DNA from 4 places in the Pectobacterium colocasium genome. Region 4 is predicted to be linked to each of the others. Evidence: predicted binding sites of a transcription regulator. Region 4 holds the regulator's gene; each other region holds the start of a gene.
The links. The regulator PurR, encoded in region 4, represses purine synthesis genes. The targets are predictions, from matches to a motif close to CANGCAAACGTTTGCNTG.
Positions count from the first base shown of each region.

Region 1: purT (formate-dependent phosphoribosylglycinamide formyltransferase) is a predicted target of PurR. The motif match lies at 1,768-1,785, and genes of this name have one in related genera.
Region 2: tusA (sulfurtransferase TusA) is a predicted target of PurR. The motif match lies at 2,831-2,848, and genes of this name have one in related genera.
Region 3: purH (bifunctional phosphoribosylaminoimidazolecarboxamide formyltransferase/IMP cyclohydrolase) is a predicted target of PurR. The motif match lies at 2,971-2,988, and genes of this name have one in related genera.

Region 1 is NZ_CP084032.1:2,226,034-2,230,745, forward strand. It holds gene LCF41_RS10010 (bifunctional 4-hydroxy-2-oxoglutarate aldolase/2-dehydro-3-deoxy-phosphogluconate aldolase) at 1-462, shown strand, start outside; gene purT (formate-dependent phosphoribosylglycinamide formyltransferase) at 547-1,725, opposite strand; gene LCF41_RS10020 (S9 family peptidase) at 1,926-3,977, shown strand; gene LCF41_RS10025 (DNA polymerase III subunit theta) at 4,348-4,578, opposite strand.
Region 2 is NZ_CP084032.1:102,943-107,654, forward strand. It holds gene LCF41_RS00425 (MFS transporter) at 39-1,235, shown strand; gene LCF41_RS00430 (DcrB family lipoprotein) at 1,284-1,850, opposite strand; gene LCF41_RS00435 (7-cyano-7-deazaguanine/7-aminomethyl-7-deazaguanine transporter) at 2,020-2,697, opposite strand; gene tusA (sulfurtransferase TusA) at 2,914-3,156, shown strand; gene LCF41_RS00445 (zinc/cadmium/mercury/lead-transporting ATPase) at 3,294-4,712, opposite strand, start outside.
Region 3 is NZ_CP084032.1:252,760-257,471, reverse strand. It holds rRNA gene LCF41_RS01150 (23S ribosomal RNA) at 1-562, opposite strand, end outside; tRNA gene LCF41_RS01145 (tRNA-Glu) at 823-898, opposite strand; rRNA gene LCF41_RS01140 (16S ribosomal RNA) at 985-2,526, opposite strand; gene purH (bifunctional phosphoribosylaminoimidazolecarboxamide formyltransferase/IMP cyclohydrolase) at 3,131-4,712, shown strand, end outside.
Region 4 is NZ_CP084032.1:2,837,619-2,842,330, forward strand. It holds gene LCF41_RS12665 (Grx4 family monothiol glutaredoxin) at 1-116, opposite strand, end outside; gene LCF41_RS12670 (C40 family peptidase) at 458-1,309, shown strand; gene cydH (cytochrome bd-I oxidase subunit CydH) at 1,413-1,502, opposite strand; gene purR (HTH-type transcriptional repressor PurR) at 1,880-2,905, shown strand; gene LCF41_RS12685 (class I SAM-dependent methyltransferase) at 3,107-3,976, shown strand; gene LCF41_RS12690 (riboflavin synthase subunit alpha) at 4,038-4,673, opposite strand.

The DNA.
Region 1 (4,712 bases), 610 kb from region 4:
GCGAAAGAAGTACCCGAAGCCATCGTAGGTGCGGGTACGGTAACAAACCCTGAACAACTGGCGGCCGTAGTGGAAGCCGGTGCCCAGTTCGCCATCAGCCCTGGTTTGACTGAACCGTTGCTGAAAGCGGCGACAGCAGGCAACATCCCGTTGATTCCAGGTATCAGCACGGTGTCTGAACTGATGCTGGGTATGGATTACGGCCTGCGTGAGTTCAAATTCTTCCCTGCGGAAGCTAACGGTGGTGTGAAAGCCCTCCAGGCGATCGCGGGTCCGTTTGCTCAGCTCCGTTTCTGTCCAACCGGTGGCATTACGCCAAATAACTACCGCGATTATCTGGCGCTGAAGAGCGTGCTGTGCGTGGGTGGTTCATGGCTGGTGCCGAACGATGCGCTGGAAAGCGGTGATTACGCGCGTATTACCGAACTGGCGCGTGAAGCCGTTGCAGGTGCAAAAGCCTAAGTTTGCTCGTGACTGAATGATAAAGGCCACTCGTAGTGAGTGGCCTTTTTTTATCTCATGCCTTACCCGGTTGGTGGCAGTCTATCAGCCGCTGACTTTTACACCTGCCGCGACGCGCTTAGCGATTGCCACTGCATCGTCCGTGGTTTCTGCGCTGGCTAATGCGACGCCCATGCGACGTTTACCGCTAATATCCGGCTTACCAAACAGGCGAATTTGCGTATGAGGGAGTAGTGCACTTTCCAGCCGCTGATAGCGCACATTATTGCTATCGAGTTCCGGTAAAATCACAGCAGAAGCCGATGCGCCATATTGACGAATTGCGCCAATGGGTAACCCCAGAAACGCGCGAACGTGCAAGGCAAACTCGGAGAGAGCCTGAGAAATCATCGTCACCATGCCAGTATCGTGCGGACGAGGGGACACTTCGCTGAAGATGACCTCATCGCCACAAACGAACAGTTCAACACCAAAGAGACCATAGCCACCGAGCGCTTTCACAACATCGCTTGCCATTTTTTGCGCGCGTTCTTGCGCCAGTGCACTCATCTGCTGCGGTTGCCAGGACTCACGATAGTCGCCATCTTCCTGACGATGCCCGATAGGCGCACAGAAATGAATACCGTCAACCGCATGGATGGTTAGCAGCGTGATCTCAAAATCGAAATTCACCAACCCTTCCACGATGACGCGCCCACCGCCTGCGCGTCCGCCCTGTTGGGCGTAGTTCCACGCTTGCGCTAATTGTTCCGCAGAGCGAATCAGGCTTTGCCCTTTGCCGGATGAACTCATGACCGGTTTCACAATGCAGGGATAGCCAATCGCATCTACTGCCTGACGAAAACTCTCTTCGCTATCGGCAAAACGGTAGGTGGAGGTAGGAACGCCGAGCGTTTCGGCTGCCAGACGGCGGATACCTTCACGGTTCATCGTCAGGCGTGTGGCTTCGGCGCAGGGAACAACATGGTGACCCTGCTTTTCCAACGTGACTAGCATGTCGGTGGCGATAGCCTCAATTTCCGGCACGATATAATCAGGACGTTCGGCTTCAACCAGCGCTTTCAATGCATCGCCATCCAACATATTGATGACGTGGCTGCGATGCGCAATCTGCATGGCTGGCGCATCGGCATAGCGATCGACCGCAATCACTTCGATTCCCAAACGCTGACATTCAATCGCCACTTCTTTGCCTAATTCACCGGAGCCAAGCAGCATCACTCGTGTGGCATCCGCACGCAGGGCGGTTCCAATCGTTAACATAACCTTATACCTGATCGGGTTGTGAAAAATGGCCGCAGTATAAACGAAAACGTTTGCGTGCGCATTAAAGAGGGCGTGCATTGGAATGCGGTGCGCAAAAGCGCACCAAGAGATAAGGCGGTGGCTTGGCATTACTGGGCAATCGTGCCACTCTTCTTGCAGAGTGAAAATTTTATGTTAAGACAACGAGATCCGACACGATGAAGACACCGCAAGCTGAAAAACGCCCCCATGTGATGAGCACGCATGGCGATACGCGTATCGACAATTATTACTGGCTGCGTGATGACAAGCGTGCCGATCCACAGGTGCTGGCCTATCTGGAACAGGAAAATGCCTATAGCGAGGCGGTAATGGCACCTCATGAGGCGCGCAAGCGGTCACTGTATGACGAAATGGTTAAGCGTATCCCGTCAACGGATATGTCTGTGCCGTATGTCAGAAAGGGTTATCGCTATCAAAGTCGTTATGAGCCGGGCAAAGAGTACGCCATTTATCTGCGCCAGCCCGAGCAGGCAACAGACGGATGGGAAACGCTGCTGGACGGAAATCAACGAGCAGAAGGGCACGAATTTTATAGCCTCGGAGCGCTTGAAGTTAGCCCGAACAATGCGCTGCTGGCACTTTCGGAGGATTTTTTATCCCGTCGGCAGTACACGCTTCGTTTTCGCGATCTGAACAGCGGTGAGTGGCTGCCGGATGTGATCGAAAATGTCACGGCGGGGGCGGAATGGTCGGCGGATTCGACGGTTCTGTATTACGTGCGCAAGCATGAGCAAACGTTATTGCCGTATCAGGTCTATCGTCATCGTCTGGGGAGCGATCCGGCACAGGATGAGCTGGTATATGAAGAGAAAGACGACACCTATTATGTCAGCCTGAGTAAAACGACATCAGAGCACTACATCACCATTTATCTCAGCAGCACGACGACGACGGAAGTGTTGTTGCTCGATGCGACGCACCCGGATGCTGTGCCGCAGGTCTGCATTCCACGCCGGAGAGATCATGAATATGGTATCGACCACTATCAGGGCCAGTTTTATCTGCGTTCTAATCGGGAAGGTAAAAACTTTGGTCTCTACCGTTCGGACAAACCCGATGAGCAGACGCTGGAAACGCTGATTGCACCACGTGAAAGCCGTGTGTTGGAAGGGTTTGAGCTGTTCCGTGACTGGCTGGTGGTCGAAGAGCGGGAGCGCGGTTTGACCAGCCTGCGCCAGATTCACTGGCATACGCAGGAAGAAAAAACGATCGCCTTTAATGACGCGAGTTATGTGACATGGCTGTCTTACAACCCGACGCCAGACACGGCCTTGATGCGATATGGCTATTCGTCAATGACAACCCCCAGCACGCAATATGAATTGAATCTGGATACGGGCGAACAGCAGTTACTTAAACAAGCTGAAGTGAAAGACTTCTCTTCGGACAATTACCGGAGCGAACGCGTATGGATCACAGTTCGAGATGGCGTCGAGGTTCCTGTTTCTCTTGTTTACCATCGCGATCATTTCAGCCCAGGTAAGAATCCGATACTGGTCTACGGCTACGGCGCTTATAGCCATAGTTTGGATCCGGATTTCAGTGTGAGTCGCTTGAGCCTGTTGGACCGAGGGTTCATTTTCGCCTTAACGCACATTCGCGGCGGTGGTGAGCTGGGGCAACAGTGGTACGACGATGGCCGGTTGCTCAATAAAATGCATTCCTTCACGGATTTCATCGATGTATCGCAGGCATTAATAGCAAAAGGCTATGGCGACAGGAAAAACATGTTCGCAATGGGAGGCAGTGCGGGAGGATTATTGATGGGCGCGGTGGTGAATATGGCGCCTGAACTGTTTAAAGGCGTTGTCGCTCAGGTTCCATTCGTTGATGTGCTGACGACGATGCTGGATGAGTCTATCCCATTGACGACCGGCGAGTATGACGAGTGGGGCGATCCGAATGAGCAAACCTACTATGACTACATCAAACAATACAGCCCCTATGACGGTGTTATCGCACAGCGTTATCCACATTTGCTGGTGACGACCGGGTTGCACGATTCTCAGGTGCAGTATTGGGAACCTGCGAAGTGGGTCGCGAAATTGCGGGAGGTCAAAACCGACGATCGTCTGGTGTTGCTGTACACCGACATGGATGCCGGGCATGGCGGAAAATCTGGTCGTTTTAAACGCTATGATGATATCGCGTTGGAATATGCTTTTCTGCTGATGGTGCTTGAAATACCTGAGGGCGATCGTGGATAAGAGATAAAGCGTAGCTATGAGGGTAAACCCAATCTCGGGTTTACCCGATTGGCACGGTGCATTACTTCGGTTACCAAAATTTAGGTTATCAATGAATACCTAGGTAATATCAGCCTGCGTTTTTTTCGCTTTTTTGTCAGCCCGCTTTTCGGCGGCTGTTCTTAGCGGTTTCTTCTTGCTGTTTTTTTTGCTATCCAGTCCTTTACTCATATCTTGCCTCGCTTGATAAAAGGTTAGGTTGCCACTCCATTAACCTCCTGTGCGGGCCGATATGCAAGTAGAAAATGGTTTTTGCTCTGTAAGAATGTAAACCGTGGAAAGGGATGGTTTCCACGGTACAGACGGCATAGACAGGAACGAGGAGGTAAGGCTATTTAGCCTTGGGCTCGTAGGGTAAACGCGAGAACTGAAGTGAGCGCTGGCGATAAAACATTACGCGTTCGCGAAAATAGTTACGTAGGTGCTCGGGCTGCTCTCTCTCAACGGCCTCTGGAATGACCGGCATATTGTAACGTTCTTTGAAGGCAACGCCTGATGCCGCCAAATCCACGTTAACTTTATCCATCTCCTCTTTGGACAACTCCGCCAGACTATAGCCCATACCATTTTCTCCTGCCGATTGATCACAGACTGATGTGCGCCACGGTAAAGTAGTGGCAGGAAAATGGCAAGTGTTCGCCTTATCATGTGGATGTTTATTATTCTTATTACGAAATAGGAATCATTTTTAATACG
Region 2 (4,712 bases), 2.2 Mb from region 4:
CGTACGTCATACACGGACGTTAAGCGAGTGAATTTTCCATGCCAACACCTTCACCATCCGAACCGTCGCTGAGCGGTCTGCGCCTTAATCTGCGCATCGTTTCTATTGTGGCGTTCAACTTCGCCAGCTATTTGAATATTGGTCTGCCGTTGGCGGTGCTGCCGGGATACGTGCACGATCACCTTGGCTATAGCGCGTTCTGGGCCGGGCTGGTGATCAGCCTGCAATATTTTTCCACTCTGTTGAGCCGCCCGCACGCGGGGCGTAGCGCCGATGAAAAAGGGCCGAAGAAAATCGTTGTCTGGGGGCTGGCTGGCGTCATGCTGAGCGGGGTGTTTTACCTGCTGGCTGCCTTTAGCGACGCCTCGCCGGTGATTACGCTGCTGTTATTGTGTCTCGGGCGTATCGTTCTGGGGGCCGGACAGAGTTTTGCCGGGACCGGCGCGACGCTCTGGGGCGTTGGTGTGGTGGGTTCCCGACACATCGGACGCGTAATTTCATGGAATGGTATTGCCACCTACGGCGCGATGGCGATTGGCGCACCGCTCGGCGTCTGGCTTAACCATATCGGTGGGCTAAAACTGCTCTCCGTGTGCATTATCCTGATTGCAGCGGTGGCGATCCTCTTCGCGCTGCCGCGCCCGGCGGTGCAGGTGGCGCCGGGGAAAAAGATTCCTTTTCGCGAAGTGCTGGGGAAAGTCTGGGTTTACGGCATTATTCTGGCGATCGCCTCTGCGGGTTTTGGCGTGATCGCCACCTTTATCACGCTGTTTTATGCCGATCGGAACTGGGAAGGTGCCGCGCTGACGCTGACGATTTTCAGCTGCGCTTTTGTCGGTGCGCGGCTGGTGTTTCCTAACAGTATTCAACGGTTTGGTGGGTTACGCGTGGCGATGGCGTGCTTTGTGGTTGAGATCGTGGGGTTGCTGCTGGTCTGGGGCGCGACGCAACCGCTGATGGCAGAAATCGGCGCATTCCTCGCGGGGGCGGGTTTCTCTTTGGTGTTCCCGGCATTAGGCGTTGTCGCCGTTCAGGCTGTCTCGCCGCAGAATCAAGGTAGTGCGCTGGCAACCTATACCATATTTCTCGATTTGTCGCTGGGTGTCGTCGGGCCGGTGGCGGGGGGACTGATGGCCTATACCGGTATCGCCTCTATTTATCTGGCGGCGGCGCTGCTGGGACTATGCGGTCTGGCGCTGACGTGGCGGCTGGCTCAGCGGATCGCGAGCGTATAGAGAACAACAGTAGCCACCTCGGTGGCTACTGTCCGACGATAACACCGATTATTTCAGCTTCAGCGTGTGGATGATGCCTTCCGCTTCGGTTTGCGCCTGCTGCTGATTGCTGGCTGGCAGCGTGATCTGCAACGTCAGCAGTTGATTTTCCACTTTGCCCAACACGACAGAGGAATAAGCCTGCTGCCCGCTGCTGGTAATAATGCTGTCGAGCTGTTGCAGCTTCTTGCCGTCAACGTCGATGGTTTTGTTGGTCACGACCTGAAGGTTGGCGTCACGCGTGCGCTGTTGATCTTCCAGACGCTGCGCCAGCACGGTCAACTCTTCCGTGGTGTTGTCGCCCAGAATCACGATGACCGCTTTCTGCCCATTGTCATTGGCGTAAACGTGCATGTTGTTCGCCTGCGTCCCTACTTTGCCGCTTTGGTCACGCATGTCGGCGGGCAGGGTAAACGCAATTTTGCCTTCCATTAATTCAATATTCTGGCCTGCGCTGGCTTCTGCGGCAGGTTTATCTTGCGCGCCCGCTTTTGCGGCGTCATCCGTTTTGCCATCACAAGCAGCAAGCAGGCCGACAAGCAAGCCGACACCGAGGTATTTGATTACATTCGACATGGGATCCCTTTCTCTCGTTTTTGAACAGGTCATAACAGTATGGCACCCTATTCAGATAGCAAAAACAAGCATTTTGTTGTTGCAAACCGTTGTTGTTGCCTGCGTTATTTTTACAAAACGATGAGTGACTTAATGAGAAAAGGCGGCGCAAATGGCCGCCCGATAGGCATTAATGGTGGCTGCTGACAGAACGGTAGTTGGCTGAGTCTTTCTGCTCGCTCAGTCGTTTGAGTACCATGTTTAGCATCACGCCGTACATCGGCAGGAAGAACGCCAGGCTGATCAAAAGTTTAAAGGTATAATCCACCATCGCGATTTCAACCCAGTTTGCGGCCATAAAGGCATCGGTGCTGCGATAAAACGCGATGAAGAAAAAGGCCAGCGTATCGCTGAAATTACCAAATGCGATCGAAACGGCTGGAGCGATCCACCACGCACGTTTCTGGCGCAGCCGATTGAAGACGTGAACATCCAGAATCTGGCCGAGAACATAGGCCATGAAGCTGGCGCAGGCAATACGCGCTACGACAATATTCACCTGACTTAACGCTTCGAACGACTGCCACGATCCCTGATAAAACAGGGATGAAACCAGATAGGAAATCACCAGTGCAGGTACCATTACGGTCAAAATAATACGACGCGCCAGCGGTGCACCGAAAATCCGTACCGTCAGGTCAGTTGCCAGAAAAATAAACGGGAAGGTAAACGCGCCCCAGGTGGTATGAAAACCGAAAATCAATACCGGGAGCTGCACCAGATAATTACTCGACGTAATGATCAGGACATGAAACAACGATAGCCAGATCAGCGCCGTAAGCCGCTGCTGGGGAGTAAAACGATACATAATGTGACCTTTTTGGTTATTGGGGTTAGGGAACCCAAGAAATAACGTGCAGATTTATGCTGCAACGCGGCGGCATAATACGCAATTGCATCGCTAATGCAATGTGTTTTACCGGGAAAGGATGGTTGTTTTATGCGCAAACGTTGTCGTCGCTTGCGTCGGGAAATCCTCAGCGTAAACTAGGGCGGTTTTTTGATTCCAGCACTGAGAACGTTGATGACCGATCCCTTTACCAACCCGGATAAAACCCTTGATGCGCAGGGGCTGCGCTGCCCTGAGCCTGTGATGATGGTGCGTAAGACGGTACGCCAGATGGAAACCGGGCAAACGCTGCTGATTATCGCCGACGATCCGGCCACCACCCGCGATATTCCCGGTTTTTGCGTCTATATGGAGCATGAGCTTCTGGCGCAGGAAACCGAACAGCTTCCCTATCGGTATCTGCTGCGCAAAGGTTAATAATACTCAGTGCGTTATATCGTTCGTTGACGTGTGTGATTAGGAGAAACACGGGGATGAGGTTCCCGTAGGGAGGCCTCGCCCCGTGGTCGCTCCGTGTATCTCGATCCTTCAATTCACAGCCAGCAACGGTAATATCAGTCCTGTTTTCTCAATAGCCGCAGGGCGTTAGCGGTAACCAGCGCCGTTGCGCCGGAATCGGCCAGTACCGCCAGCCACAGTCCGGTAATGCCCAGAATACTGGTGACCAGAAAGACCGCTTTCAGCCCCAGCGCGATGGCAATGTTCTGACGAATATTACGCTGCGTCGCCCGCGACAGGCTAATCATGGCAGCCAGCCCGGTCAGGCGGCTGTGCGTTAAGGCCGCATCGGCTGTTTCCAGCGCCACATCCGTCCCGCTTCCCATCGCAATCCCGATCGTTGCGGCTTTCATCGCCGGCGCGTCGTTGATACCGTCGCCCACCATCGCGACAGCGTGCTGTTTGCTCAACTCGCTGACGGCCGTGACCTTATCGGCAGGGAGCAGACTGGCGCGGTAATCGATCCCTAATGTCGCCGCGATGGCCGCTGCCGCGCGGGGATTATCGCCCGTGAGCATCACGCCTCTGATCCCCAACTGCTGCAAGGCATCCAGCGCTTCACGCGCGTCGTGGCGTAGGGTATCGCTCAGCGCCAGTAAACCAAGCAGCTTGCCGTCTTCTTGTACCACCACGACGGTTTTCCCTTCGCTTTCCAGCGCGTCAATCTGCTGTAGCCCGTCGGCGTCGAGCAAGTCGGGCGCGACGCGAGTTGGCGCGCTGACCTGAATCCGTTTGCCGCCTATCGTGCCTTCCACGCCGACCCCCGCTAGCGCTTTGCGGTTTTCCGCCAGCGGCAGGAATGTGTTGCTGGATAACGCATGCTGGACAATGGCTTTGGCAAGTGGGTGATGAGAACCCGATTCCACGGCGGCGGTGCGTGTCAGCAGCGCCGTTTCGCTAATGCCTGCGGCGGGGAGCACGTCCGTTACCTGCGGCTTACCTTCCGTCAGCGTGCCCGTTTTGTCGAACGCGATGGTCTTGATGCTGCCCAGCGATTCCAGCACCGCACCGCCTTTAATCAACGCCCCACGGCGCGTAGCGGCGGCCAGCCCGGATGTAATCGCCGCAGGCGTTGAGATCACCAGCGCACACGGACAGCCGATTAACAGCAGCGTCAGACCGCGATAAATCCACTCTTGCCACGGCTGTGCCAGCAGCAGCGGCGGCACGAGGATCACCAGCAGCGACAGCAGCATGATGGCCGGCGTGTAATAGCGGCTGAACTTATCGAGGAAGCGCTCTATCGGTGCACGGCGTTCTTCCGCTTCTTCTATCAGTTGCAGAATGCGGTCGATCGCGCTGTTGCCCGGCTGTGAGACCACGCGCAATTGCACGACCCGATCGACACACAGGCTGCCTGCGGCAATTTTCTCACCCGGCGTACGCTCAATAGGGACCGACTCGCCGGTCAGGGCGCTTTCATCAAAGCTGGCGTCGCTGTTTAAGAGCTCCGCATCAGCGGGAAGGCGCCCACC
Region 3 (4,712 bases), 2.3 Mb from region 4:
GTACGCAGTCACCTAACAAGTAGGCTCCCACTGCTTGTACGTACACGGTTTCAGGTTCTATTTCACTCCCCTCGCCGGGGTTCTTTTCGCCTTTCCCTCACGGTACTGGTTCACTATCGGTCAGTCAGGAGTATTTAGCCTTGGAGGATGGTCCCCCCATATTCAGACAGGATGTCACGTGTCCCGCCCTACTCATCGAACTCACAATCTGTGCATTTTTGTGTACGGGACTATCACCCTTTACTGTGCGACTTTCCAGACGCTTCCACTAACACACAAACTGATTCAGGTTCTGGGCTCTTCCCCGTTCGCTCGCCGCTACTGGGGGAATCTCGGTTGATTTCTTTTCCTCGGGGTACTGAGATGTTTCAGTTCCCCGGTTCGCCTCATTAACCTATGGATTCAGTTAATGATAGTGTGTCGAAACACACTGGGTTTCCCCATTCGGGTATCGTCGGGTATAACGCTTCATATCAGCTTACCGACGCTTATCGCAGATTAGCACGCCCTTCATCGCCTCTGACTGCCTAGGCATCCACCGTGTACGCTTAGTCGCTTAACCTCACAACCCGAAGGTGTCTTTGATAAATCAAAGTCATCATCGTGCTGTGATTATTTGAGAGACTCATTGACAGACAGAATCATCACAACTCACCCGAAGGCAGTCATGCATGTTCAGCTGTCATGTTTCAATTTTCAGCTTGTTCCAGATTGTTAAAGAGCAATATCTTAAACCCTGACTATCGCTAATCAGTTTTAAGATATGAGGTAAGCAGATTACTTACTGAAGACCCCCGCTTTCACCGGAATGGTCGGATGCGCTGGCGTCCCCTAGGGGATTCGAACCCCTGTTACCGCCGTGAAAGGGCGGTGTCCTAGGCCTCTAGACGAAGGGGACACGACACCGTACTTTGTTGACGCTTTTGCTCGTTATTTTCATCAGACAATCTGTGTGAGCACTTCACTCAACCCACATCTTCTTGGTAAGGAGGTGATCCAACCGCAGGTTCCCCTACGGTTACCTTGTTACGACTTCACCCCAGTCATGAATCACAAAGTGGTAAGCGCCCTCCCGAAGGTTAAGCTACCTACTTCTTTTGCAACCCACTCCCATGGTGTGACGGGCGGTGTGTACAAGGCCCGGGAACGTATTCACCGTAGCATTCTGATCTACGATTACTAGCGATTCCGACTTCATGGAGTCGAGTTGCAGACTCCAATCCGGACTACGACGTACTTTATGAGGTCCGCTTGCTCTCGCGAGGTCGCTTCTCTTTGTATACGCCATTGTAGCACGTGTGTAGCCCTACTCGTAAGGGCCATGATGACTTGACGTCATCCCCACCTTCCTCCAGTTTATCACTGGCAGTCTCCTTTGAGTTCCCGGCCTAACCGCTGGCAACAAAGGATAAGGGTTGCGCTCGTTGCGGGACTTAACCCAACATTTCACAACACGAGCTGACGACAGCCATGCAGCACCTGTCTCAGAGTTCCCGAAGGCACCAAAGCATCTCTGCTAAGTTCTCTGGATGTCAAGAGTAGGTAAGGTTCTTCGCGTTGCATCGAATTAAACCACATGCTCCACCGCTTGTGCGGGCCCCCGTCAATTCATTTGAGTTTTAACCTTGCGGCCGTACTCCCCAGGCGGTCGATTTAACGCGTTAGCTCCGGAAGCCACGCCTCAAGGGCACAACCTCCAAATCGACATCGTTTACAGCGTGGACTACCAGGGTATCTAATCCTGTTTGCTCCCCACGCTTTCGCACCTGAGCGTCAGTCTTTGTCCAGGGGGCCGCCTTCGCCACCGGTATTCCTCCAGATCTCTACGCATTTCACCGCTACACCTGGAATTCTACCCCCCTCTACAAGACTCTAGCTTGCCAGTTTCAAATGCAGTTCCCAAGTTAAGCTCGGGGATTTCACATCTGACTTAACAAACCGCCTGCGTGCGCTTTACGCCCAGTCATTCCGATTAACGCTTGCACCCTCCGTATTACCGCGGCTGCTGGCACGGAGTTAGCCGGTGCTTCTTCTGCGGGTAACGTCAATCGGTGAGAGTATTAATCTCACCGCCTTCCTCCCCGCTGAAAGTGCTTTACAACCCGAAGGCCTTCTTCACACACGCGGCATGGCTGCATCAGGCTTGCGCCCATTGTGCAATATTCCCCACTGCTGCCTCCCGTAGGAGTCTGGACCGTGTCTCAGTTCCAGTGTGGCTGGTCATCCTCTCAGACCAGCTAGGGATCGTCGCCTAGGTGAGCCATTACCTCACCTACCAGCTAATCCCATCTGGGCACATCTGATGGCGCGAGGCCCGAAGGTCCCCCGCTTTGGTCCGAAGACGTTATGCGGTATTAGCTACCGTTTCCAGTAGTTATCCCCCTCCATCAGGCAGTTTCCCAGACATTACTCACCCGTCCGCCGCTCGTCACCCAAGGAGCAAGCTCCTCTGTGCTACCGCCCGACTTGCATGTGTTAGGCCTGCCGCCAGCGTTCAATCTGAGCCATGATCAAACTCTTCAATTTAAGATTTGTTTGATTTGCTGAACTCGTCAGCGATGCTCAAAGAATTAAAACTGTTTATTCGTAATGAATTTACTGTTGTTCACTCTTCAAGACTTTTTATATCGTCAAGATACGGTCTTGTGAGTGCCCACACAGATTGTCTGATTAAATTGTTAAAGAGCAGTGCCACAATCTCTCGTGGCGCGGGTCGCATATACTATGCTAATCCGCTTTAAAGTCAAGTCATTGCTGACTGCTTTATGAAATCTTTTTTCTGTCATCACAACTGCGTTTGCGCTGTTGCCGTGTCAGTGGAGGCGCATTATAGGGACTTCTCGGCAGGCCGCAATAGGTATTTTAAAGAAAAATGTTTGTTTGCTGCATTCCACAGCAAAACCCCGCTTTATACCTATTTTTGCACAAACTTATCCACAGAAAGCATTCTATTCAAAAATTGACGAGCATCACGCAAACGTTTTCGCTACAATTCACCTCGTTCAAAATCGTCGTGTTTTTGCGAACGCTAACTGAATATTTCTCTTTATTCCGCAATTATTGCTCTGACAAAGACGATATTCACATACCGTTCTTTACTGACTACCCAAATCCAGGGGATAACATCATCATGCAACAACGCCGTCCAATTCGCCGCGCTCTGCTCAGCGTTTCTGACAAAGCAGGTATTGTCGAATTTGCTCAAGCTCTGTCCCACCGTGGCGTCGAGCTTCTTTCAACTGGTGGAACCGCCCGTTTGCTGGCTGATGCTGGCTTGCCGGTGACTGAAGTCTCTGACTACACTGGCTTCCCGGAAATGATGGATGGGCGTGTAAAGACTCTGCACCCGAAAGTACACGGCGGTATTTTGGGACGTCGCGATCAAGATGATGCGATCATGACGCAGCATGACATTAAGCCGATCGATATCGTGGTTGTGAATTTGTATCCGTTTGCCCAGACCGTGGCGCGTGAGAACTGCACATTAGAAGACGCTGTCGAGAATATCGATATCGGCGGCCCGACGATGGTTCGCTCCGCCGCCAAGAACCATAAAGATGTGGCTATCGTGGTCAAGAGCAGCGACTACAGTGCCATTATTAATGAAATCGACACCAACGAAGGTTCGCTGACATACGAAACCCGTTTCGATTTAGCCATTAAAGCTTTTGAACATACTGCCGCGTACGACAGCATGATTGCCAATTATTTTGGCGCACTGGTTCCGCCTTACCACGGTGAAACCGATAAACCATCAGGTAACTTCCCGCGCACGTTAAACCTGAACTACATCAAAAAGCAGGACATGCGCTACGGCGAGAACAGCCATCAGCAAGCTGCCTTCTATATAGAAGAGAATATTAGTGAGGCTTCTGTCGCGACGGCTACACAGTTACAAGGAAAGGCACTGTCTTATAACAACATCGCCGATACCGATGCGGCGCTGGAATGTGTGAAAGAATTTTCCGAACCGGCCTGCGTTATCGTTAAACATGCGAACCCATGTGGTGTAGCAATTGGCGGCTCAATTCTTGATGCCTACGAACGCGCCTATAAAACCGACCCAACATCGGCATTCGGCGGCATAATCGCTTTCAACCGTGAGCTAGATGAAGAAACGGCGCAGGCCATTATCAGCCGTCAGTTTGTCGAAGTGATTATTGCGCCATCCGCCAGCGAGGCCGCATTAAAGGTGACGGCTGCCAAACAAAACGTACGTGTCCTGATCAGTGGCAATTGGCAGCAACGCGTTGCTGGCCTGGATTTCAAACGCGTCAACGGCGGTTTGCTGGTACAGGATCGCGATCTGGGCATGGTCGATGCCTCTCAACTGCGTGTCGTGACTGAACGCCAGCCGAGCGAGCAGGAATTGCGCGACGCCCTCTTCTGCTGGAAAGTGGCTAAATTCGTTAAATCCAATGCGATTGTGTATGCACGCGACAATATGACCATCGGAATAGGTGCCGGTCAGATGAGCCGCGTTTATTCAGCAAAAATCGCCGGAATCAAAGCAGGTGATGAAGGGCTGGAGGTAAAAGGTTCCGCGATGGCATCTGATGCGTTCTTCCCATTCCGTGATGGTATTGATGCTGCTGCAGCTGTTGGTATTACCTGTGTGATCCAACCGGGCGGCTCCATTCGCGATGATGAGGTCATTGCCGCCGCCAACGAACACGGCATTGCGATGATCTTTACCGACATGCGCCATTTCC
Region 4 (4,712 bases):
TGAACTGTCTGTGCGGAAAAACCGCAACTTGGCAATTTCGGGGAGCCTTTCATGTACAGCAGAATCGGGTTTTCAGCAATTTGGCGCTGAATTTTTTCAATTGTCGGTGTCGTCATCTTCTTGCTTCCTTAAACTTATAGGATGGCTAACGTCCAAAACGCTAGCCATGAGCCGCCGTCAGAGGTACTACGACAGCGACATTGACTCAGTGATATTGTACCGATGCCACCAGTCACAAAAAAACGCCATTTTTTGTAGGGATATTTTCCCTGCAAGTTATTCGCCCTTGATGAAATCAACGCCAGAAAGCGTTGATAAATCAATCGAAAAAACAACTATTAACGTTTTTTCACTATTCTGTATGAATAAAGCGACCATGCCCACTTTTTTATGCCGCCGTTTTCAGGAATACTGTGCGGATTGAGCGAGTTAAGGATTATGTTCGGTCACTTTTATTATGCGCTTGTTTATTACTCTTTTTATATTATTTTTCAGCAATCTGTCCCTGAACGTCGTTCAGGCTGCACCGCATACCCCGCATTCTGCGCCAAAGAAAAGCGCCGTTGAAGAAACCAATAAGAAAAGCCGTCAAACAAAGGGTAATGCGAAGTCACCGACACCGATCAAAAGCAAAAAACCAGAACCTACCGCGGTCAGCACGAAAACCAAACCTCGCAGCGTAAACAAATCAACAGAAAAAAAACCGTCACGGACGCAAAGCAGCACGCCCGCACTCGTGAAAAAGAATCTCAAAAAGCTGAAGCCTGAAGAAGAAAAGCAGACAACCGCACAGGCCAGAGTCAAAACCGGGCTGAAGAAAACGACGGTCAAGGGAAAAGCGGAGAAAAATCCGGCGCCTACAGAAAAAGGTATGGCGCTGAGCGCGGCGCATAAAAAGCGTTATCAACATGCCAAAACGACAGCAATGAATAAGTTGATGAGCCAAATAGGCAAGCCTTACCACTGGGGCGGCTCATCTCCTTTTACCGGATTCGACTGTAGCGGACTGGTCTATTACGCGTACAAAGACGTCGTTAAGATCCAGATTCCACGTACCGCCAATGAAATGTATCACCTGCGTGATGCCGCTCCGATTAAAAAGAGCGAGCTGGAAAGTGGCGATCTGGTCTTCTTCCGCATCAACAATCGCGGTGCCGCCGATCATGTCGGCGTTTATCTGGGAGAAGGGAAATTTATCCAGTCGCCGCGTACCGGTTCAGATATTCGTATCAGCAAACTGAGTGAAGATTATTGGCAGGAGCACTACGTTGGCGCGCGTCGCGTAGTAACGCCACAGACAATTCGTTGAGAAATGGATTCGGCATCGAAGAAGAAGAATGATTCAGACACGTTTTATGTAGCTGTAGCATAAACGTGTCTGAATACGGAAATCACACAGAGGCATCGTTCGGTTAGTTCAGCACCGCAACAAAACTGAACACAATGATCATCGCCAGTGCGCCAACCGTTGTCAGCAAAGACATCTTCAGATCTGTATCCATAAACCACTCCTTATTAACGAACAAATTTTATCTGAAAGAGGAAACCGCCCTTTACTGCGAACCCATCCAGGCGGTTAAAACCACAAACAATAGGGTTATTACGATTCTTTCATAATTTTAGTGAAAAATCTCGGACCAATGCATCACTAATAGTATAAATTAGCCCTTTCCCTTTCATGATAAATCGGACACAATCCGCTGTTTATGAAAGCGCTGCGTATCGGTCGAAAAACGTCAACCCAGATCCCTTCGGTATAACATTCGGCATTCTCCTTCTGAAATTCTGTTTTTTAGCTTAGAAGAAGAACTTTAAACGTAGGCAAACGATTAACAATATACTTACGTCTGTAACAGGTAAGTTCAGGAGTCATTTTTAGATGGCAACGATTAAAGATGTGGCAAAACGTGCTGGCGTTTCCACCACAACCGTATCGCACGTGATCAATAAAACACGTTTCGTCGCCGAAGAGACTAAGGCAGCCGTCAGGGCGGCAATCAAAGAATTGCACTATTCGCCCAGCGCCGTCGCACGCAGCCTCAAAGTTAACCACACTAAATCAATCGGTTTGCTGGCTACATCCAGCGAAGCCCCCTATTTCGCCGAGATCATCGAAGCCGTCGAAAACAGCTGCTATGCCAAAGGCTACACGCTGGTGCTGTGTAATTCGCATAACGACATCGGTAAACAGCGCGCTTATCTCTCCATGCTGGCGCAAAAACGTGTGGACGGCTTACTGGTGATGTGTGCCGAATATCCACCTGAGCTGCTGGCAATGCTGGAAGACTATCGCAGCATCCCGATGGTCGTGATGGACTGGGGCCAGATGCATAGCGACTTTACCGATACGATTATCGATAACGCCTTTGAAGGCGGTTATATGGCAGGCCGCTACCTGATCGAACGCGGCCATCGGGATATCGGCGCCATTCCCGGTATTCAAGAACGTAATACTGGCAGCGGGCGCTACCTCGGCTTTTTAAAAGCGCTGAAGGAAGCAGACATCACCGTACGCGAGGAATGGGTGGTTCAGGGCGATTTCGAGCCGGAATCCGGTTACAAAGCCATGCATCAGATTCTCGCGCAGAAACAACGACCAACGGCCGTATTCTGCGGTGGCGATATCATGGCGATGGGTGCCATCTGTGCGGCAGACGAACTGGGTCTGCGCGTGCCGCAGGATATTTCGGTGATCGGGTATGACAACGTGCGCCACGCGCGTTTCTTTACGCCGGCGCTGACCACCATTCATCAGCCGAAAGAGCGTCTTGGGCAGTCCGCCTTCGCGATGTTGCTGGATCGCATTACCAGTAAGCGGGAAGATGCACATGTCATTGAAGTCCATCCGACGTTAATTGAACGTCGTTCTGTGGCAGACGGCCCTTACCTCGACTATCGCCGCTAAGCGCGACGACACGATACAGACAACTTTCTTATTCCTGTCCGCTTCCCTCTCTGCTTCAGCCAATTTTCTTGTATGCTGGCTGAAGTAGTTCTAAATTTAATACCGCGTTTCATTTTCTCTGGTGACAGCCGATACGTCGGCTGCGATAAGTGCTGTCCAGGTATGTTTTACGATACTTTTACATAAAGTTAAGGAGACATGATGGGTTTACCTTATACAGAAGAATGGGATGACGATATCGCGCCCTGGTTCCACATCGTGCAGGACATGTTGGATGTCGCCGATATCACCATCAACGGCTCTCGCCCTTTTGACATCCGCGTGACCCATCCTGGTTTTTTTAAACGTGTTCTGCGCGAAGGATCGCTGGGGCTGGGAGAGAGCTATATGGAGGGCTGGTGGGAATGTGAACGACTGGATATATTTTCCCATCGCGTCCTGCGTGCAGGGCTGGAAACGAAGTTGCCCCGCCGTCTGCACGATCTTACGCGAGTCGCCCTCTCACGTGTCATGAATCCGCAATCCCGCAGACGCGCTCAGATTGTTGGCAAGGCACATTACGATTTAGGCAATGACCTCTTTACCCTGATGCTGGATCCTTACATGCAATACTCCTGTGCTTACTGGAAACAAGCACAGACGCTGGAACAGGCGCAGGAAGATAAACTCGCGATGATCTGCGAAAAGCTCCAGCTCAAATCGGGAATGACGCTGCTGGACATCGGTTGCGGCTGGGGCGGGCTTGCCGAATTCGCCGCACGCCACTACGGTGTGTCAGTTTATGGCGTCACCATTTCCAGAGAACAGCAGATGCTGGCACAACAGCGTTGTCAGAGTCTGAATGTCACGATTGATCTACAAGATTATCGCGATCTCGATCAGCAATTTGACCGCGTGGTGTCGGTAGGCATGTTTGAACACGTCGGACCGCGCAACTATGACCGCTTCCGCCGGATGTTCAGCTACTACCTGAACCTCTGTGCTGGAGCCTTCAGAGCAAGAACACTCCAGCTCTGGCAAGTGGTATTCAGTCTGGATGGGATCGAAGGAGGAGTACGTGTTTCACGCTAGCAGAAGAGAAAAAACCGGACGACGCTGTTCGTCCGGTTTACAGAATCAGGCAACGCAGAAATTACTCTTCTTTGCTCTGGTCGTTCGCCTGCTTGCTCGCCAACACACGCTCAACGGTATCCACTACGGCCTGGGTCTGCGGATCGATTTCAATATTGATGCGATTCCCCAGGCGTTTCTGCCCCAGCGTAGTCCGGTTCAACGTTTCGGGGATTAAATGCACGCAGAAGCGCCCACGAGTTACTTCCCCTACCGTCAGGCTGATGCCATCAATCCCGACAAAGCCTTTATGCAGCACGTATTTCATCAGCGCGTCATCTGCCAGACGGAACCAAATCTGATGGTTATTCTCTGAAACCTGAATCTTCACCACTTCCGCCGTACACATAATATGGCCCGACATGACGTGCCCGCCGATCTCGTCACCGAACTTCGCGGCACGCTCAATATTCACGACATCGCCTTCATGAATATCGCCCAGATTCGTTAATCGCAGCGTTTCTTTTATGAGATCGAAGCTGACACGATCGCCGTCAATAGCGGTTACCGTCAGGCAGCAGCCGTTGTGCGCCACCGAGGCACCAGGTACAAGTCCGGGCAGCAGGTCGGGCGGGAGTTGAACGACATGCGTACGGAAATTGGATTTTTCTTCAATCGACACCACCGGCGCGGTGCCCTGCACAATACCGGTAAACATACGGTTTGCCTCTTAAAAACAAAGAAATGATTTTGTGCA